DNA from 3 places in the Cryobacterium sp. MDB1-18-1 genome. Region 3 is predicted to be linked to each of the others. Evidence: predicted binding sites of a transcription regulator. Region 3 holds the regulator's gene; each other region holds the start of a gene.
The links. The regulator HrcA, encoded in region 3, represses chaperone genes, less so after heat shock. The targets are predictions, from matches to a motif close to TTNGCACTCGNNNNNNNCGAGTGCNAA.
Positions count from the first base shown of each region.

Region 1 (6,980 bases), on a different contig from region 3:
TATGGCACCGCCAGCTGATCGAAGCCCAAAGGAGCCGTTAGTCATGACCGACCCGAACCAGCCTCCGGTAACCCCGCCCCCGGTGAACCAGCCCCCGATCTACCAGGCGCCCGCCGCGCCCGAATACCAGGCACCCGCCGCGCCGGCGTACCAGGCACCTGCCGCCCCCGCGTATGGCGCACCGGACACGTACGGTCAGCAGCAGTACGGCCAGCAGCAGCAGTACGGCCAGCCGCAGGCGTACGGCCAGCAGGCCTACGGCCAGCCCCTCGCCCAGGACAAGTACAACGTCCTCGCGATCGTGTCGCTCGTGTCGGCGTTCTTCGTCTCTCTCGCCGCGATCATCACCGGCCACATCGCCCTCAGCCAGATCAAGAAGACCGGAGAAAAGGGCCGCGGGCTCGCCATCGCCGGCCTCGTTCTCGGCTACCTGGGCATCGTCGCCGGCATCATCGGCGCGATCCTCTTCATCGTGCTGATCAGCACGGCCTCGACCAACGGGTACTCCAGCTACTGACCCACTTGATCGTCCCTGCCGGCCTGTCGTCACGACTGACCTGCCATCACCGTTGACCCGTCAATGAAGTGGAAAGGAACAGCTCATGAGTGATCTGAACGCCCCTGGTGCCTCGGGAATCCCTCCGGTTCCCGAGGTTCCGCAGGTGCCCGACGTGCCGCACGTGCCCGAGGTTCCCGAGGTTCCCGAGGTCCCGCAGATTCCGCGCGGCGAGTCCACCGTGGCCGCTGCAGGGCCCCCCGGAACGCAGCCCGTGGCATCCGGCGGCGATGGGTTCGCCGGTCCGCCGTTCACGGATCCTCCGACCGCCGGTCCAGCGCCCGGCGGTCCTGCCTCCGCCGGACCGCCGTCGCCGCCGCCCGGTTACGGGTATCCGTACCCGCCCGCCCCGGGGACGCAGGCTTCGACCCGCCAGCCGCTGCTCAGCATCCTCTCGCTTGTCGCAGGTGTCGTCGGACTGCTGGGCCTCCCGATCGCGTTCATCCCCTTCGTCGGCGGGGTGCTCACCCTGCTGCTGCCGGCCGCGGCCATCGTGCTCGGGGCGCTCGGTCGCACGAAGGAACCGCGCGCACGTGCCCTGTGGCTCACCGGCCTGATCACGGGCATCGTCGGCGTCGCCCTTTCCCTGCTGAGCATCGTCGTCTGGATCATCGTCTTCGCAAGCATGCCGAGTACCTACTAATATCGCTGAGAGCCCGTTCCCCGGGCGAAGTGAACGGACCGGGAGGCCGCAGTGACGGATGCACGACGTCCCACCGCCGGTGACGACCTCCGCTTCGAACTGACGCGCCCGCCGGAGGAGGTCACCGGCGAACTCGACTACGCGTCGACCGTCACCGCTCCCACCGAATGGGTGCCGTACGTCTACACCGAGTCCGAGCTGCGCGCCCTTGCGCGCAGGCGCGCCCGCTCTCTCGCCTCCCTCTTCTTCGGCGCCGTCGGCCTCGCCGGCGCCGTCTTCGTGGTCTGGACCGCGCCGCTCTCGCTCGCGGCCGTCGTGCTCGCCGTCTGGGCGAGCCGCACCGAACGCGCGGCCGTCGCGATCTGGGCCTGGGGCCTCGGCACCGGTCTCGCGGGCCTCGTCATCGCCGCCGGCTGGATCGTGCTGATCAGCCAGGGCATCAGCCCCATCCCGCACTGAGCTCCCGGCGTTGAGTGCCCGGCGCTGGGTGCCCGGCGCTGGGTGCCCGGCGCTGAGTGCTCAGCGCGGCGGCTGCACCCGCTCCACGAGCAGAGCGAGCCTGTGGCCGCCCGCCCGGGTGAGCACGAGAGTGGCGGACTCGGACCCGTGCAGCTTCAGCCGGGTGCGCAGCACGGCCGGGTCAACGTCCACGCCGCGCTTCTTGATCTCGAGAGTCCCGATCCGACGCTCCTTGAGCGCGAGCCGGAGTTTCTTCTCGTCCACCGGCAGCGACTCGAGCACCCGGAACGCCGTCGCGAACGGGGTCTCGTGCAGCGACTCTGAGCTCAGGTATGCGATGCCCTCCCCGAGCATCAGCGCGTCCATGCTGCGGGCCAGGTCGCCGATCAGCCGCGCCCGGATCACGGCGCCATCCGGCTCATACAGGTAGCTCCCGGGCACGCCCGCCTCTCCGGGCACGGTCTCGACATCCGGACTGTCCGCGGCCGCGGTCAGCTCGTGCCGGCCGTCCCTGCCCAGGAGCAGGGCCGAACGGCGGATGCCCTCGCGAGCGAGAACGCCGGACCAGAGTCCCATCTCCACGAGCTTTCCGTCCACGGACACCCACTGCGCTTCCGCGGCGGCGGGAATGGCGTCACGGTCGTGACCCGGACCGAGCTTCACTCCGATCGGCATCCGCTCGCTCAGTCCGAAGACGAAGTCGAGGTTCGGCGAATAATCCTCCGGGCGGGTCAGCCGGGAGGTATTGCTGTGACCGGCCGTACGGCGGGCCGGGTCGAGCCAGGCAGCGTCGAAGCCGGTGAGGTCGAAGGTCTCCGCGTCGCCGTGCACGACGGCGGCATTGTCGAAGGGGGCGAGGTTGTAGCTCGCGACCGTGGCCGTGACCTCGTCCGTGTCCACGGCGGTCACCTGGATGTCGAGCGCGGCGAGGGCCATCGAGTCGCTGCCGATCCCGCTGCCGAGATCGGCGACCCGGTTCAGTCCGGCAGCGGCGAACCGGCCGGCGTGCAGCGCGGCGACGTTCAGGCGGGTGGCCTGTTCGAGACCGGCCTCAGTGAAGAGCATCCGCCCGGCGAAGTCGCCGAACTTGGCCACGGCCTTCGCCCGCAGCCGCGATTGGCCGAGCACCGCGGTCACGAGTCCCTGAGGATGGCCGGCCTTCCGCAGGTCGCTCACCAGCCGAACCACATCGGAGGCGTTGTCCCAGGGCGGAAGCGAGTCCAGCAGGCGCAGCCCCTCGGGGGACAACAGGTCAACAAGCTCGGAGCGTTCCATTGTCCAAACGATATCAAGCCATGGCCGCCGCGCCCGGAACGCCCGAGTCTGGCACTCACGTTGCGTGAGTGCCAGAAGCGCCCTAAACTCGCTGTTAGCACTCTCGCTGTGAGTCTGCCAACCAAGTCTTAGCTAAGAAAGAGGTCAACCGTGTCGGTCTCCATCAAGCCGCTCGAGGATCGCATCGTCATCAAGCAGGTCGACGCCGAGCAGACCACCGCATCAGGTCTGGTCATCCCTGACACTGCCAAGGAAAAGCCCCAGGAGGGCGAAGTTGTCGCCGTCGGCCCCGGCCGCATCGACGACAACGGCAACCGCATCCCGCTCGACATTGCCGTGGGCGACAAGGTCATCTACTCCAAGTACGGCGGAACCGAGGTCAAGTTCGGTGGCGACGACCTCCTCGTCCTCTCCGCACGCGACGTGCTCGCCGTCGTCGTCCGCTAGGGATTCGTTCCAGGCGCCACGCACGACCGCAGTACACGTACGAACAACACAAAATCCCGGATGGCCTGATCATCCGGGATTTTGTGTTGCCAGGTCCGCCCGAGCGCGGCCCGCACCACCCAACACGTCCAGGCAGGGCACGCCCGCGAAGGGGAATCGTTGTGAGCAGGACACGGAGCCAGTCGGCCGAACCGACCAGCGGACTCGCCTTCGCGATCTCCGCGTACGGCCTCTGGGGCCTGCTCCCGCTCTTCTTCCTGCTGCTGCACCCGACGGGACCCTTCGAGGTCGTGGCCTGGCGCGTGCTCTTCTCCCTGGTCTTCTGCCTCGCCCTGATCACCGTCACCCGTGGCTGGCCCGCCCTGCTCATAGTCCTCCGCCGCCCGAAGACGGTCTGGGTGATGGGCCTGGCCGGCCTCCTGATCTTCGTCAACTGGCAGACCTACGTCTTCGCGACGCTGACCGGGCACGTGGTCGAGGCCGCCCTGGGCTACTTCATGAACCCGATCGTCACGGTGCTGCTGGGCGTCTTCGTTCTGCACGAGCGGTTGCGGCGCATCCAGTGGATCGCGGTCGCGATCAGCGCGGCCGCTGTGCTCGTGCTGACGCTCGGCTACGGGGCACTCCCGTGGATCTCGCTCGTCCTCGCCCTGTCCTTCGGGTTCTACGGGCTGATCAAGAAGAACGTCGGACCCGGCGTCGGCGCGCTCACCGGCCTCACCCTCGAGACCGCCTGGCTGATGCCGATCGCGGTCGCGGAACTCCTCATCGTGGGCGCCGTCACCGGGCTCACCTTCGGCACCGTGTCGCCGTGGCACACCGTCGGCCTCGTCTCAACGGGCGTCGTGACGGCCGTCCCGCTGCTGTTCTTCGCAGCCGCCGCCCGCCGCCTGCCGCTCAGCCTGCTCGGCCTCGTGCAGTTCGTCGCACCGGTGCTGCAGTTCCTCGTCGGGGTCTTCATCCTCGGCGAGCCGATGCCGCCGGAGCGCTGGGTCGGCTTCGGGCTCGTCTGGGTCGCGCTCGTGATCCTCACGGCCGACATGGTCGTCACCGGACGCGCCCCGCGGCGAGCATCCCCCGAACCCCTCTGACCGGCGATACGCTCGGAGCATCCCACCTGTGAAAGGACCACGGATGCCCTTTCCAGCTCTGAACGTCACCTCGCGACCCCGGGGGCTCACGTCTGCCGGTCTCGCGCTCACCGTCGTCGCCGCGCTGCTGCTTTCCGGGTGCACCGCAGGGGACGCCCCCGTCGTCGTGACCAGCACTCCGACCGTCGCCGCGACGGTCGCGCCGACCGGCGACGGCACGCTCCTGATCGGCACGCTGTTCCCGATGACCGGGGAAGCGGGAGCCGCAGTGACCGGCGCCGCTCAGGTCGCCGGCACCGAGCTGGCCGCCCGCGAGATCCTTGAGCAGGCCGTGCCCGGCACTCTGCCGATCCAGCTCGTGCATCGGAACTCGACGGGGAACGTCGCGGCCGCGGTTGCCGACCTGGTGGCGCGACACGTTGACCTCGTTCTCTGGGACGCGACGAGTGCGGTGCCCGCTGATGTCACGGCATCCGTCGCCGCAGCGGGCATCGCCCTGCTGCCTCTGAACGACTTCACGAACGGCGGCACTCCGCTCGCAGCAGACGAGGCCTTCGCAGTGCGCCTGCGCACCTCGGACCCCGGGCTCGCCGACACCGCCGGAGGCGGGGAAGCCTTCGACGGGGTGGTGCTCGCGGCCCTCGCCGCGAGGGAGGCAGGCGACGACGGCGGGCCCTCGATCGCCCCGGCGCTCGACCGGGTCAGCCACGGCGACGCGGTGTGCGCATCCTGGGCATCCTGCATCACCGCCCTCGGTGAGAAGAAGCAGATCGCATACCAGGGCGTGACCGGGCGACGCTCCTAGTACAGCACCTCGTCCGACGGCGTCCCCCAGAGCAGGTGCCGGTGGTGTCACGAATCGCTAACGATGTTCTCTTTGCGCGGCAAGAAAACATCCTCGAAACAAAGTGATCCTAGGTTGGAGCCTAATAACGCGAGTGGGCCTCACCCGGAGGCTTACTTACGCGTGCAAGATGAAAGGGTACCCAGGATGATTAAATCCAAGCACGCCCTCCGGACCGCCATCGTGGCGGGAGCAGGCGTCATCGCCGTCATGCTCTCCGGTTGTGCATCCGGCGGCGGTTCAACCGCTACCACGACCTCGGCTGCGGCCGCGTCCTCGTACACCGACGCAGCTTGTGCGAGCGGAGCGTCCACGGACAAGTCGCTGGTCGTCGGCTCGATCCTCCCGATCACCGGTAGCCTCGCCTATCTCAACCCGCCGGAACTCGCCGGCGTCGGCCTCGCCGTCTCCGACATCAACGCCGCCGGCGGCGTCGACGGCAAGGACGCCTGCGTCCTGGCCACCGACTCCGGTGACAGCACGGACCTGACGATCTCGACCGCGTCCGCCCAGAAGCTCATCGCGGCCAAGGTATCCGTCGCGATCGGCGCCGCGTCCTCGAGCGTTTCGCTCAACGTCGTCGACTCCTTCGCCTCCGCCAAGATCGTCCAGATCTCCCCGGCCAACACCTCGGCCAAGCTCAGCGGCTACGGTCCGTTCTACTTCCGTACCGCACCGCCGGACTCGGTCCAGGGTTCCGCGCTCGGCCAGCTCATCACGGGTGACGGCAACGCCAAGGTCGCCTTCCTCGTCTTCAACGACTCCTACGGCACCGGCCTCCGCGACTTCACGCAGGCCAGCGTCGAAGCCTCCGGCGGAACCGTCGTCTATGGCGGCAAGGGCAACGGCCAGGAATTCCCCCCCGGCCAGACCACGTTCTCGTCCGAGGTGACCGCTGCGAAGGCGACCAACCCTGACGCGATCGTCATCCTCGCCTTCGACGAGACCAAGTCGATCATCCCCGAGCTCAAGGCCCAGGGCGTCGACCTCTCCAAGGTCTACCTGTCCGACGGCAACACCGCCGACTACAGCAAGGACTTCGAAGCCGGCACGCTGACCAGCGCACAGGGCACGATCCCCGGCGCATACCCGGCTGATGACTTCAAGGCCAAGCTCGTCTCCTGGTACAAGGACACCCAGAACGCAGCTCTCGGAGACTTCTCCTACGCTCCTGAGGCCTACGACGCGACCACCCTCTCCGCCCTCGCGGCGCTGAAGGCCAAGTCCACCGTCTCCGCCGACATCCAGGCGCAGCTCGCGGCCGTTTCCGGCGCGAGTGGCAAGGGCACCAAGTGCAAGAGCTACGCCGAGTGTGCACCGCTCGTCACCGCCGGAACGGACATCCAGTACGTCGGACAGTCCGGCGTCGGCCCGTTCAACTCGCACAACGAGCCGTCGAGCGCCTTCATCGGCATCTACAAGTTCGACAAGGACAACAAGCCGGTCTGGCAGTCCGCCATCGAAGGACAGACCTCCTATTAGCAGGAGAGTGCTGATCGTCGGCTGAGGCCGGACGAACACAGGGAGCGGGGTCGGGCGAAAGCCCGGCCCCGCTCTTTCGTGCGCCCGCCCCCGCGCCTCCCCGCGCCTCCCCGCCCCGCGCCTCCCCGCCCCGCGCCTCCCCGCCCCCGCGCCTCGCCGTGCTCGCCAGCATCCGCTCTTTCG
Region 1 covers NZ_SOFR01000044.1:192,359-199,338, reverse strand. The annotation lists gene E3O50_RS10510 (DUF4190 domain-containing protein) at 44-517, shown strand; gene E3O50_RS10505 (hypothetical protein) at 603-1,199, shown strand; gene E3O50_RS10500 (hypothetical protein) at 1,251-1,658, shown strand; gene E3O50_RS10495 (class I SAM-dependent methyltransferase) at 1,719-2,933, opposite strand; gene groES (co-chaperone GroES) at 3,084-3,380, shown strand; gene rarD (EamA family transporter RarD) at 3,542-4,471, shown strand; gene E3O50_RS10480 (hypothetical protein) at 4,515-5,276, shown strand; gene E3O50_RS10475 (ABC transporter substrate-binding protein) at 5,463-6,797, shown strand.
Region 1: a site for HrcA is predicted at 2,982-3,008, ahead of groES (co-chaperone GroES). Genes of this name have one in related genera too.

Region 2 (6,980 bases), on a different contig from region 3:
GGCCCGCGCCTGCTGCGGGCGATCGCCTCGCTCGGCGGCACTGTCATCTCGCGCTGAGTCGCACCGGCGTCGGTCAGCGCTCCGCAGACTCCTGCGCGGCCGCCTCGACGCGTTCCCGGTAGTCCTCCCACCAGGCGCGGTCGGCCGGCGGCATATTGTCGTTGCCCTGCCGGAGTCCGACCTCCCCGTCGATGAGCTCTCGGACGAGGTCGGCGTGTCCGGCGTGCCGGTGCGTCTCCGCGATGAGGTGCACGAGGATCTCGTGCAGGCTCGCCGCGCTCCGATCGCCCGTCCACCACGGCACCCGGCCGATGGTGTCGAGCGTGAGCGCCTCGATCGTCGCGCTCGAGTGCGCCCCGACCCGGCGGTAGAGGGTGATGAGCGACTCGCGGGACTCGTCCGGCTTCGCCCACATGTCCGCGTTGAACTCGACGTCGTCCGCCGTCCACGGCAGCGGTTCCGGAAAGGGCCGGCCGAAGACGAGCCCGAGATACCCGGCCTCGACGCCGGCCATGTGCTTGACGAGTCCGAGCAGGTTGGTGCCGGTCGGCACGAGCGGGCGCCGCACGTCGTACTCGCTGAGCCCGTCGAGCTTCCAGATCAATGCTTCCCGACCCGACACCAGGTACCGCGTCAGATCCGTCTTGGCTGCAGTCTCCGTTGCATCAGTCATCCCGCCAGCCTCGCAGACCCGGCTCGGCGGGCCAAGCGATCCGTGCTGATCCGGTCCGACCCGGGTCGATCCGGGCGGGTCTGCTCCAGGACCCATCGACCGGCTGTGGGCGCCGCGCGACTGCGCGTTCCGCGATCCGTCCGACAACACGGCACGCGCAGGCCGAGCGACCTACGGGCGAGCGCTCATCTGGTCGAAGTCGGGGCTCACGGGTCGGCGGATGCTGCCGGCGCTCGACAGTCCGATGGCCGGCAGTCCCACAGCGGGGTAGTCCGCCTGCGGCCAGACGATCGGCTCGAGCTCCCGGCTCGCCGAGCGGGGCCGCGGCCCCTTGGCGAGGAGGACGACCCAGACATAGCAGCCGACGAGCGCCCAGAGGAACCGGAGCACGACATCCACGAGCGGTTCCAGGAAGGTGGCTTCGGCATCGTCGAGCCTCCGCCTCCGCGGAACCGCGGAGGCGGAGGCAGCAGGAGCGTGGGCGATCAGGGGTGCTATGGCGGCCGTCCGCAGGACGGTCAGCGTGCCGAGGGAGATGGTGTCAGGCCGGACGAGTGTGCTGATTTCTGCGCTCACGCCACGAGGATACGTCGCGCCCCTGCTGCACCCGGGACATTCTGCCGACGTTCAGGTGAAGAAACGGTGAAGCCTCGCCTTCGCGCGCCAACTGCGCCGCTTCGCGCCAGGCCTGCCTGGCGCGAAGCGGCGCACGTGGCGCGCGACCCTCAAAAACCGAAAATGGCGGCAGTCAGCGGCGGTCAGGGGGTGGTCAGAGGGCGGTGAGGTGCGCGGCAGGGTCGATCGGGAGCCGGACGCCCGGCTTCGCACCAGACGGCACTCCGCCGACATAGAGCCAGCCGAGCAACTCCTCCGATTCGGTGAGCCCGTGCAGCCGGTGCACCTCAGCGGTGCGGGTGAACGCCCCGGTGCGCCACATCACACCCCAGCCGGCGTGTGTCAACAGGAGGCTCAGGGCATGTCCGACACCCGCCGCTGTGACGTCCTGTTCCCACGGTTCGACCTTGTCGCTCTCCCGATGGCTCGCGACGACCGCGATCAACAGTGATGCCCGAAGCGGCTTGCCCGCGAGCTTGGCCAACTCCGCAGCGGACGGCGGTTCCGCACCGGCCTCAGCAGCGAGGCGGGCGGATGCCGCGGCGAACGCCGCCCCGAGCCGCGTGCGGGCGTCCCCGCGCAGCTCGATCAGGCGCCAGGGTCGCAGGGCCCCGTGGTCGGCCACGCGCGCACACGCGGCCACGAGCGGGAGCAGGTCGTCGTGCGAGGGGGCATCCGATGTCACTGCGGACGACGAACGCCGCCCGCCGATCGCCTCGAGCGGCGTGGACACGGTCTAGTCGACCGGCTTGAACTCGAGCGAGATGGAGTTCATGCAGTAGCGGTCACCGGTCGGGGTGCCGAAACCGTCGTCGAAGACGTGCCCGAGATGGGAACCGCAGTTCGCGCAGCGCACCTCGGTGCGGACGACGCCGAGGGAGGTGTCTTCGATGAGTTCGACGGCCTCCGGGCGCACCGACTCATAGAAGCTCGGCCAGCCGCACCCGGAATCGAACTTCGTGCCGCTCTTGAAGAGTTCGGCGTGGCAGGCGCCGCAGGTGTAGATGCCGGAACGGCTCTCGTCGAGCAGCTCCCCGGTCCAGGCACGCTCGGTGGCGGCCTGCCGCAGTACGGCAAACTTCTCCGGCCCGAGTTCCGCGGCCCATTCAGCGTCTGACTTCGTGACTTCGTAGTCCATGGTTCATCCTTCCCATCGGGCGAGGGCGCGGTGCAGCGTGGCCGCCAACCCTCCCAGCAAGCTTAAACTCAGCCCGGCAGGGGCGTATTCCGATTCCCGGGCCCGTTCAGCACTTTCACACCGAGACGCCCACCGGGACGCTCACCGGCACGCTCCCGCGCCTGTCCGGGCACTTTTCCTCCCGGGGAGGGAGCGACCCGCGTGGCCCAGCAAATCCATAGCCGACGCCAAATAGGATTCGAGCAGCGAATGGCGATGGTGAAAGAGGTGGATGGTGGACGGCGTGCGTGACCCGGACCCCGCCGACTCCCCGGGCGGCCTCACCGACCGCGACCGCGGCATCCTGAGCTTCGAACGGCGCTGGTTCACCCATGCCGGAGCCAAGGAGCAGGCGATCCGTTCCGAGTTCGGGCTGTCCTCGGCCCGGTACTATCAACTATTGGGCGTTTTGATCGACTCCCCTGTTGCCCTGGCTCACGATCCCATGCTGGTGAAACGCCTGCAGCGGATGCGTGCAGCCCGTGAGCAGGCACGGGAGCGCCGGACAGTGCGCGCTCCGGAGCACCGAACCAGCCCCGCCCCCTAGGCGCAGCCGGATTTCGACCCCGATGTTCCACCCATTCGCCCGCGACAAGAGGATCGACCCAGCCCCACAATGCCTCCCACCTATCCGAAAGACCGCTTCGACCACCTGCCGCACTCCCTCGACCGAGTGGGCGCCCATCGCGCCCCCGGAAAGAAGGGACGCCACTGGGTTGCGTTCTGGTGGGCACTGGGGGCAACGGCCGTCCTGATCGGCCTCGGAGTCTTCGGGATGGCCTCGCTCAGCAACAAACTCAACATCGCGATCCCCGGGCTGTCCTCCAGCTCGGCGACAGACACGGCGACGGATGCCGCGACCGCCGTTCCGACGGCCGTCGCGACGGTCGATCCGAGTCTCACCGTGACCGTGCTCAACGGCACAAAGGGCACGGGTGTCGCCAAGGCTGCCGGGGAAGTCCTCTCCGCGGCCGGCTGGACCGTCGGCGCGCTCAGTAACGCGAGCACCGAAGACGTGACCAAGACGACCGTGTACTACGCCGATGCGACCCTCGAGGGCGCCGCCCGCGGGGTCGCGGCTTCGTTTCCGGGATCCACGGTGCTCCTCGCGAGCGACTTCGCAACCTCGGGGGCCGACCTCACGGTCGTCGTCGGGGCTGACTTCGTGTCAAGCACCACGCCTACGTCCTGACCGGCCATTCGCCTCCGGTTGTATAACTCCACGGGGGCTCCTCGTCAACCCCCTTTCGTTCTTTCTTGGCTTCAGTAATCTTTGACTCAGGTCGCTCATCTCGTTCGTCCGGTTGCCCCCTGGGGCATCCCACCGGTCGGACCAGATGGACGCAGTCACATGCGCCAGGCCCGGTACGGCCAACGGGCGGTTGCCGAAAATATCAGAGCACTGGGGAGTTACACATGGCGAACGGAACCGTCAAATGGTTCAACGCTGAAAAGGGTTTCGGCTTCATCACCGTCGACGGCGGCGGACAGGACGTCTTCGTCCACTATTCCGCCATCGACATGCACGGATACAAGGTTTTGGAAGAGGGACAGCACGTCATCTTCGAACTGGGAACCGGGGCAAAGGGGCCACAGGCCGAGTCGGTACGTCCCGTCTGATCTGAAAAGATCAGGCGCACCCACACCAAGCGCACCCAATCTCGGGTAACACCCCGAGCCGCGCGGCATCCGCGAGTTTGCCGCGTTAGGGTGTGGGGCGTGACAGCGAAAAGAACTGCAAGAATCCACGGGCGAAGCACGGCACGACTTTTCGCTGCCGTGCTTCTTCCATGCCTCCTCTTGGTGATGACGGCGTGCTCCGGAACCGAGCCGCCGACCACGGCGACGCCGACGGCGACCGTGGAACCCACCGCCGCTGCCGTCGACGCCCCGGTGCCGCTGGCGATCGCGCCGCTTCGTGGCACGATCGTGCCGGCCGGGAAGGCTGCGAACCCGTCCCTCGCTGTGAAGATCGACAACCACGAGGCTGCCAGGCCCCAGATCTCGCTGGATCGGGCTGACATCGTCTTCGAGGAACTCGTCGAGGGCGGACTGACCCGTTACGTCGGCGTCTGGCAGTCCGACATACCCGACGCGATCGGCCCGGTGCGGTCGATCCGGCCGATGGACCCCGACATCATCACGCCGTTCGGCGGGATCGTCGCCTACTCCGGCGGACAGCAGGTCTTCGTCGACATGATGAAGGCCACCCCCGTCATCAACTCGGTCTTCGACTACGACACGACGGGCCTGTTCTCCCGCGTCGCCGACAGGGAGGCGCCGCACAACGTCGTGCTGAAGGCCGCCGAACTCGTCGGGCGCAACGCTTCTGTCGCGCCGCCGGTGCAGCAGTTCGCGTACGCGGGCAGCATCGCGGCATCGACCGCCGGGGTCGATGGCACCCCGATCACCCAGATCAACGCGCGGTTCTCCGCATCGCGCTATCCCGGCTGGAGCTGGGACACCGCCTCACAGGCCTACCTGCGCTCGCAGGAGGGCGCCCCGGACCTCGACACGACCGGCGCCCGCAGGGGCGCCACCAACGTCCTCGTGCTCCGGGTCGACATCGACGGCACCTACGGCGAGGTGCCCAAGACCGTCATGATCGGTACGGGGGAGGGCTCGGTGTCCGCCGGCGGCAAGACCGTGCACGCGACGTGGTCGAAGGCCGGGCAGGCCGACCCGATCCGGCTGATCGACGACAACGGGGTCACCATTCGCCTCGCCCCGGGCAATACCTGGATCGAACTGATCCCGAACGGCACCGGCTCCGTCGAACTCGTCCCGTAGCCTCCCGACGCTTCCCGGCGCTCACTTGCACTCTCGACCCCTGAGTGCCAGAATCGACTTGGCACTCTCTCCTTTTGAGTGCCAACCCATCACCGTTTTGGTAACGTCCGGGAGGGACGAGAAACACATATGGCAAAGATCATTGCTTTCAACGAAGAGGCCCGTCGTGGCCTTGAGCGTGGCCTGAACATCCTCGCTGACACGGTCAAGGTCACCCTCGGCCCGCGCGGACGTAACGTCGTATTGGAGAAGAAGTGGGGCGCCCCCACGATCACCAACGACGGTGTCTCGATCGCCAAGGAAATCGAACTCGACGACCCGTACGAGAAGATCGGTGCGGAACTCGTCAAAGAGGTCGCCAAGAAGACCGACGACGTTGCCGGCGACGGAACGACCACCGCGACCGTCCTCGCCCAGGCGCTCGTCCGCGAAGGCCTGCGCAACGTCGCAGCCGGCGCAGACCCGATCAGCCTCAAGCGCGGCATTGAAAAGGCCACCGCTGCGGTCATCGCAGAGCTGATCGCCAACGCCAAAGAGGTCGAGACCAAGGAAGAGATCGCGGCCACCGCATCCATCTCTGCCGGCGACGCTGAAATCGGCGCGATCATCGCCGAGGCGATCGACAAGGTCGGCAAGGAAGGCGTCGTCACCGTCGAGGAGTCCAACACCCTCGGCACCGAGCTCGAGCTCACCGAAGGCATGCGCTTCGACAAGGGCTTCCTGTCCGCGTACTTCGTGACCGACCCCGACCGTCAGGAAGCGGTCTTCGAAGACCCCTACATCCTGATCGTCAACTCCAAGGTCTCTAACATCAAGGACCTCCTCCCGATCGTGGACAAGGTCATCCAGACCGGCAAGCAGCTCCTCATCATCGCCGAGGACGTCGACGGCGAGGCTCTGGCCACGCTCGTTGTGAACAAGATCCGCGGCATCTTCAAGTCGGTCGCCGTCAAGGCTCCCGGCTTCGGCGACCGTCGCAAGGCCCAGCTGCAGGACATCGCCATCCTCACCGGTGGCCAGGTCATCTCCGAGGAGGTCGGCCTCAAGCTTGAGAACGTCACCCTCGACCTGCTCGGCAACGCGCGCAAGATCGTCATCACCAAGGACGAGACGACCATCGTCGAAGGCGCCGGAGACCCCGAAGCCATCGCCGGTCGCGTTCAGCAGATCCGCAACGAGATCGAGAACACCGACAGCGACTACGACCGTGAGAAGCTCCAGGAGCGTCTCGCCAAGCTCGCCGGCGGCGTTGCCGTCATCAAGGCCGGCGCCGCGACGGAGGTTGAGCTCAAGGAGCGCAAGCACCGTATCGAGGACGCCGTCCGCAACGCGAAGGCTGCTGTCGAAGAGGGCATCGTCGCCGGTGGTGGCGTCGCCCTCATCCAGGCCGGCAAGACCGCGTTCGAGAAGCTCGAGCTCGTCGGAGACGAGGCGACCGGCGCGAACATCGTCAAGGTTGCCATCGACGCCCCGCTCAAGCAGATCGCCCTCAACGCGGGTCTCGAGCCCGGCGTCGTCGCCGACAAGGTGCGCAACCTGCCGATCGGTTGGGGCCTCAACGCCGCGACCGGTGAGTACGTTGACATGCTCCTCGCCGGCATCAATGACCCGGTGAAGGTCACCCGCTCCGCGCTGCTCAACGCCGCGTCGATTGCCGGACTCTTCCTCACCACCGAGGCCGTTGTCGCCGACAAGCCGGAAAAGAACGCTGCTCCGGTCGGCGAC
Region 2 covers NZ_SOFR01000044.1:18,507-25,486, reverse strand. The annotation lists gene E3O50_RS09580 (hypothetical protein) at 1-57, shown strand, start outside; gene E3O50_RS09575 (DinB family protein) at 74-673, opposite strand; gene E3O50_RS09570 (hypothetical protein) at 845-1,249, opposite strand; gene E3O50_RS09565 (nitroreductase family protein) at 1,443-2,021, opposite strand; gene msrB (peptide-methionine (R)-S-oxide reductase MsrB) at 2,025-2,426, opposite strand; gene E3O50_RS09555 (DUF3263 domain-containing protein) at 2,698-3,012, shown strand; gene E3O50_RS09550 (LytR C-terminal domain-containing protein) at 3,082-3,657, shown strand; gene E3O50_RS09545 (cold-shock protein) at 3,882-4,085, shown strand; gene E3O50_RS09540 (DUF3048 domain-containing protein) at 4,272-5,255, shown strand; gene groL (chaperonin GroEL) at 5,385-6,980, shown strand, end outside.
Region 2: a site for HrcA is predicted at 5,314-5,340, ahead of groL (chaperonin GroEL). Genes of this name have one in related genera too.

Region 3 (6,980 bases):
CAAGGCCGCGATCCTCGCGCCCAAGGATTACGTCGGCGTCATCATGGAACTCTGCCAGGGCCGCCGCGGCACCCTGCTCGGCATGGAATACCTCGGTGAGGACCGGGTCGAGATCCGCTACACGATGCCGCTCGGCGAGATCGTCTTCGACTTCTTCGACCAGCTGAAGAGCAAGACCGCCGGGTACGCCTCGCTCGACTACGAACCGATCGGCTCGCAGGAGGCAGACCTGGTCAAGGTCGACATCCTGCTGCAGGGCGAGCAGGTGGACGCGTTCAGCGCCATCGTGCACCGCGACAAGGCATACGACTACGGCGTGCTGATGACCGGGCGGCTGCGGAAACTCATCCCACGGCAGCAGTTCGACGTTCCGATCCAAGCCGCGATCGGAGCCCGCATCATTGCCCGCGAATCGATCAGCGCCATCCGCAAGGACGTCCTCGCCAAGTGCTACGGCGGCGACATCTCCCGCAAGCGCAAGCTGCTCGAGAAGCAGAAAGAGGGCAAGAAGCGCATGAAGATGGTCGGCCGCGTCGAGGTGCCGCAGGAGGCCTTCATCGCCGCGCTCTCGGGGGACGAGCCGGCCAAGAAAGAGAAGAAGTAGGCGGATGCGGCGTTCCACCTTCACCGACGCGGCCGTGACCTATGCGGCGATCGGCGGCACCCTCGCCCCCGATCTGCTCCGGTACCCGCCGCGCGGTTACCGGCCGCTCGAACGCACCGTTCGCCTCGGCAGCGGTGAAGAGCGGTTCCGGACCGCTGCCGCGCTCCTGATGACCTGGGGCGTGCAGCTCGGCAGTGGCATGACCGTCACCGACCTCCAGCAGAGCACCGGCGTCCAGTACTCCGGGATCGTGTTCAACGCCGACGGCACCCCCTCGGTGAACCAGGAGCACCCGGTCGACGAGGCGACGTTCGCCGACGACGGCACCCCGTACATCGTCAACGGCATGTCCGCGCGCCTCTCGGTGGCAGTGGGCCCGTTCACCGTCGACTCGCCCGTACGTGTCGTCTACGTCATCGACGAGACGGACCGCATCGGTTTCGGCTACGGCACCCTTGACGGCCACCCCGCGAGCGGCGAGGAGGCGTTCATCGTCGACCGACAGGCCGATGACTCCGTCTGGCTGACGATCCGGGCCTTCTCACGTCCGAGCACCTGGTACTACCGGCTCGCCTGGCCGATCGTCCGCATGCAGCAGGCCAAGTACACCGCCCGCTACCTGCGCGCCCTGCACCCGGTCGGCGCGGTCTGACGATGGGCAGCGCCCTTCCCCTCGGCGATCCGGCACCGCGCGACGGCCTGCTCCCGGCATCCGCCGCCGTCGGGGCATCCGAGCGCGACTTCGGCGTGTACCTGCATGTGCCGTTCTGCCGGGTGCGCTGCGGCTACTGCGACTTCAACACCTACACCGCGACCGAGCTGCGCGGAGCGTCCCAGCACGACTACGCGGGCCAGGCCGTCGCCGAGGTCGAGTCCGCAGGGCGCATCCTCCGCGACTCCGGGGTTCCGGACCGGGAAGCCGCGACGGTGTTCTTCGGCGGCGGCACCCCCACACTCCTGCCCGCTGTGGACCTGGTCCGGATGCTCGACTCCGTCCGCGACACCTGGGGCCTCGCGGACGGCGCCGAGGTGACCACGGAAGCCAACCCGGACTCCGTCGACGCCGCCTACCTCGACACTCTCGCCGCCGCAGGCTTCACCAGGGTCTCCTTCGGCATGCAGTCCGCCGTGCCCCGGGTGCTCGCGACCCTCGAGCGCACCCACGACCCGGAGCGCATCCCGCTCGTCACCGGGTGGGCCCGCGATGCCGGGCTCGACGTCAGTCTCGACCTCATCTACGGCACGCCGGGGGAGACCCGTGCCGACTGGCGCGCGAGCCTCGAGCAGGCCATCGGCCTGTCCCCGAACCACATCAGCGCGTATTCGCTCATCGTCGAGGACGGCACGAAGCTCGCAAGGCAGATCCGCCGAGGCGAACTCGCCCCCGTCGACGAGGACACCCAGGCCGAGTTCTACGAACTCGCCGACGAACTCCTCGACGCGGCCGGCTACGGCTGGTACGAGGTCAGCAACTGGGCGACGGATGCCGCGCACCGGTCCAGGCACAACCTCGCATACTGGCGCAGCCAGGACTGGTGGGGGGTCGGACCCGGTGCGCACAGCCACGTCGGCGGCGTGCGGTGGTGGAACGTCAAGCACCCCTCCGCATACGCCGACCGGATCCTCGCCGGGGACTCACCTGCCGCAGGGCGCGAGACCCTCGACGACACGACCCGCGAGGTGGAGCGGGTCCTCCTGCTCACCCGCATCCGGGAGGGCATCCGGATCGACTCGCTCTCGCCGCTCGGTCGCCGCGAGGTCGCCGGTCTCATCGCCGATGAACTCGTCAACGCGAAAGCCGCCCTCTCCGGGACGGTCGAACTGACCAGGAGAGGACGGCTTCTCGCGGACGCCGTCGTACGGCGGCTTCTCGCGGATTAAGGTGCTGCGGTCTAGCTGACGAACTTGATGGTGAGCGGGTAGGTGTAGTACTCGCCCTTGTTGGCCGCGAGGGCCGCGATGATGCTGAAGACGACGCTCAAGACCCAGACGGCGGGCAGCAGCAGGAACCCGACCAGCGCCAGCGTCAGCACTCCGCTGACCACATAGGCGATGGCCAGGGTGATCTGGAAGTTGAGCGCCGTCGCCGCGTGCGCGCGGATGAACGGGCCGCGGTCCTTGAGCACGAGGTAACCGATGAGCGCGGGCACGAACTCGAAGAGGATTCCGCCCACGTGGATCAGGGTGGCCCACAAGCGTTCGTCCGACGGGTTCATCGGCGTAACGGGCTGGTAGGAATTGGCGGGGGGTGGTGTGGACATTCGGGCTCCTTGTACGCGTTATCTGGTTGTGCTGGTCCCGCGAGATACTCCGGGTGGTGTGAGGTTCCGCCGGTCGCCGCGCTACTTGATGAGACGCAGGGCGAAGGGGTAGCGGTAGGCCTGGCCGTCCTTCGCCTTCAGGAACCCGAGGATCGAGAAGATGATCGCCACGACCCAGGCGGCGAAGATGATCAGGGCACCGACGAACGGGAGGATCGAGCCGATCACGTAGAGGATGGCGATCGTGATCTGGAAGTTCAGGGCTTCCTTGCCTTCCTGGGCGGTGAAGCGACCGCGATCCTTGAACACGAGCCAGATGATCAGGGAGGGGAGCGGGCCGATGATGCCGCCGAGGTGCGCGAAGGACGCCCACTGGCGGTCCTCGGTCTCGGTGAGGGGAGCAGCGGCAACGGGTGTGGGTGCTGCCGGCTGGTATGGCTGCTGCGGGGGGCGCTGGCCCAGGTTCGGATCTTCGCCGTTGTTACCGGTTGAATTGCTCATCATCGTGCCTTTCCGTGCGGATGGAGGACCGTTACAAGACTCAAGGTACTGCGCCCAATCATCCGCTAGCAATGGGGGTGTCCCCGTGTGTCGCGATATGATTGGCAGTCAAACGCCGTGAGTGCCAAAGTCGCCGGCACCCAGTCACCCGGAAAGGAGGCGATTCAGTCATGGTTTCGGATCGCAGCCTCGAAGTTCTGCGGGTCATTGTTCAAGACTACGTCGCCTCGCGCGAGCCCGTCGGGTCAAAAACCATCGTTGACCGGCATTCCTTCGGAGTGTCGGCGGCGACCATTCGCAATGACATGGCTCTCCTCGAGGAGGAGGAGCTCATCATCGCCCCGCACACCTCCTCAGGGCGGATCCCGACCGACAAGGGGTACCGGCTCTTCGTCGATCACCTCGCCGATCTGCGCCCGCTCTCCGCGGCGCAGCGCCAGGCCATCGAGACGTTCCTCGGGCAGTCCGCAGACCTCGACGAGGTCCTCGCCCGCAGCGTCCGGTTGCTCTCCCAGCTCACCCATCAGGTCGCGCTCGTGCAGTACCCCTCGCTGTCCCGTGCGAGGGTGCGCCACATCGAGCTCGTGGCGCTTTCGGAGACCCGGCTCCTGTCCGTGCTGATCACGGATGCCGGCCGGGTCGAGCAACGCGTGATCGAGCTGCCCCGGCCGCTTGAGGAGCAGCTGCTGGTCCGCCTCCGCGCCCGTCTCAACGCCGCCGTGGTCGGCCTCAGCATGAGCGCAGCAGCGATCGCGCTCACGGATGCCGCCGACCTGGCCGGCGAGCAACCGGACGTTGTCTCCCTGGTCACCCTCACCCTTCGCGACCAGGTCGGTGCGAACCGGCAGGAGCGGCTGGTGATGGCCGGCGCCGCGAACCTCGTGCGCACGGAGGAAGACTTCACCGGGAGCATCTACCCGGTGCTCGAGGCCATCGAGGAGCAGGTCGTCCTGCTGCGCCTCTTCGGCGAGATGGCGACAGACCAGCATGGGGTGTCGGTGAGTATCGGCAGGGAGAACGCGCCATTCGAACTCTCCGAGACCAGCGTGCTGACCAGCGGCTACAGCTCGCAGGGTGGAGACCTTGCCCGCCTCGGCGTCCTGGGCCCCACCCGGATGGACTACTCGAACAACATGGCGGCCGTCCGTGCCGTCGCCCGCTACCTGTCCCGCCTGCTCGAATAGGCGAGTCCCTCGACCAGCCCCCACGCCGCACACCTACGAAAACAGACCTAGGAGAGCCAGCTTTGGCTGACCATTACGAAGTACTCGGCGTCGCACGCGATGCCTCCACCGACGAAATCAAGAAGGCGTACCGTCGCCTTGCCCGCCAGCTCCACCCCGACGTGAACCCCGGCGCGGATGCGTCTGAGCGGTTCAAGCACGTCACCCACGCCTACGACGTGCTGAGCGACCCGAAGCAGCGCGACAACTACGACCACGGCGGCAACGGCCGTACGGGCGGAAACGCCGGGTTCGAGGGCAACTTCGGCAACTTCGGCGACATCTTCGAGACCTTCTTCGGAGGGGGCGGCGGCAGCCGTGGACCGAGGTCTCGCCGCGAACGCGGCCAGGATGCCCTGATCAGGGTCGAACTCGACCTCGATGAGATCATTTTCGGAACCCACCGCGACCTCGAGGTCGACACGGCCATCGTCTGCGCGACCTGCAGCGGAACCTGCTGCCAGCCGGGAACCGCCCCCGTCACGTGCGACATCTGCCACGGCACCGGCAACATCCAGCGCGCCGTGCGCTCCCTGCTGGGCAATGTGATGACCTCGAGCCCCTGCGGCTCCTGCCGCGGTTTCGGCACGATCATCGCAACCCCGTGCGTGACCTGCCAGGGCCAGGGCCGTGTCCGTGCCCGCCGCACGGTTCCGGTCGACATCCCCGCCGGCGTCGACACGGGCCTGCGCCTGCAGATGCCCGGGAGCGGAGAGGCCGGACCTGCCGGCGGCCCCAACGGCGACCTGTATCTCGAAATGAAGGTCCGCCACCACGACGTGTTCAGCCGCGACGGTGACGACCTGCTCTGCACCCTCGACGTGCCCATGACGGATGCGATCCTCGGCACGACCACAACGGTCAAGGCCCTCGACGGCGACATCACCGTCGAGATCCGTGCCGGAGTGCAGGGCTCCGAAGTCATCACGGTCAAGGACCGCGGAGTCTCGCGCCTCCGCGGCAATGGCCGCGGCGACCTCAAGGTCGGGATCCACGTCGTGACGCCGACCAAGCTCGACCACAAGGAGAGGGAACTGATCGAACAGTTCGCCGCGAAGCACAAGTCCCCGGCTCCCGCGCTCAGTGCGGTGCAGCAGGGACTCTTCGCGAAGCTCCGCGACCGGTTCCGCGTCTAACCGGATGGCGCACTTCTTCATCGACGAGTCCCTCCGCGCGGAGGACTGCCCTGTCGGAGCCGTCGCGACCATCACCGGTGCCGAGGCCAGACACGCGGTCACCGTGAGCCGGGTCCGGCCGGGGGAGCACCTGCTCGCCGGGAACGGGTCCGGCCTGCTCCTGGAGACGACCGTCGAGGAAGCGGAGCCCGGACGGCTGGCCCTGCGGGTCGACAGCGCGCGGAACATCGCGAGGCCGAGCCCGCGCATCCGCCTTGTGCAGGCACTCGCCAAGGGCGACCGTGACGAGATGGCGGTGCAGGCCGCGACCGAACTCGGCGTCGACGGCGTCGTTCCGTGGGCGGCCGCCCGCTCGGTGACACGCTGGGAGGGCCAGAAGGTCGCCAAGGGACGGGAGCGTTGGCGCGCCATCGTACGCGAGGCGTCCAAGCAATCGATCCGGCCCTGGCTTCCCGAGGTCGCAGACCTCACGAGCACCAAACAACTTGCCGTGCTGGCGCGGGGCACGCGGATGCTGCTCCTCGAGCCCACCGCCGACATCCGGCTGACCCGGTTGCCGTCGATTGACGACGCGGCCGACGCGGCCGATTCCCAGGCAACCGCGGCGCGGGACATCGTGCTCGTCGTCGGTCCGGAGGGTGGCATCGCCGCCTCGGAACTCGAGATGCTCGAAGCCGCCGGGGCCGTGCGGGTGCGCCTCGGCGACACCGTGCTGCGCACGTCGACGGCCGGGCCCGCCGCCCTCGCCGTGCTCAACGCCGCCCTCGACCGGTGGTGACCCCCGGCAGGGCGACCTGCCGCTTAAGATAGGACCATGTCAGAAACCGGCGCAGAACCCTCCGTCTTCAGCCGCATCGTCGCGCGCGACATCCCCGCGACCATCGTCGCCGAGACCGAACGCATCATCGCATTCGTCGACATCAACCCGCAGGCCCCCGTGCACATCGTCGTCACGACCAAGACGGAGGCGTACCGCAACGTCGTCGAACTCGCTGCCGGCGACCCCGGACTCCTTGCCGAGCTCGTCGCCGTCGCCGGGCGGGTCGCCACCGAGCTTTCCGACGGCCAGTTCCGCCTCGTCTTCAATACCGGCGCCGCCGCCGGACAAACCGTGTTCCACGTCCACGCCCACGTGCTCGCCCTGAAACCGTCGGAGGACGGGGCGACCGGCTCGCTCGGGGAGGGAACACTTGGTTCCGTCTGAGCCGTCTGAGCCGTCAGAGAAGTCCGTGCCGTCCCTGCCCTCCGGTGCGCT
Region 3 covers NZ_SOFR01000018.1:174,228-181,207, reverse strand. The annotation lists gene lepA (translation elongation factor 4) at 1-604, shown strand, start outside; gene E3O50_RS05200 (DUF1990 domain-containing protein) at 609-1,256, shown strand; gene hemW (radical SAM family heme chaperone HemW) at 1,259-2,485, shown strand; gene E3O50_RS05190 (DUF4870 domain-containing protein) at 2,497-2,865, opposite strand; gene E3O50_RS05185 (DUF4870 domain-containing protein) at 2,947-3,369, opposite strand; gene hrcA (heat-inducible transcriptional repressor HrcA) at 3,537-4,550, shown strand; gene dnaJ (molecular chaperone DnaJ) at 4,613-5,725, shown strand; gene E3O50_RS05170 (16S rRNA (uracil(1498)-N(3))-methyltransferase) at 5,730-6,503, shown strand; gene E3O50_RS05165 (HIT domain-containing protein) at 6,540-6,929, shown strand.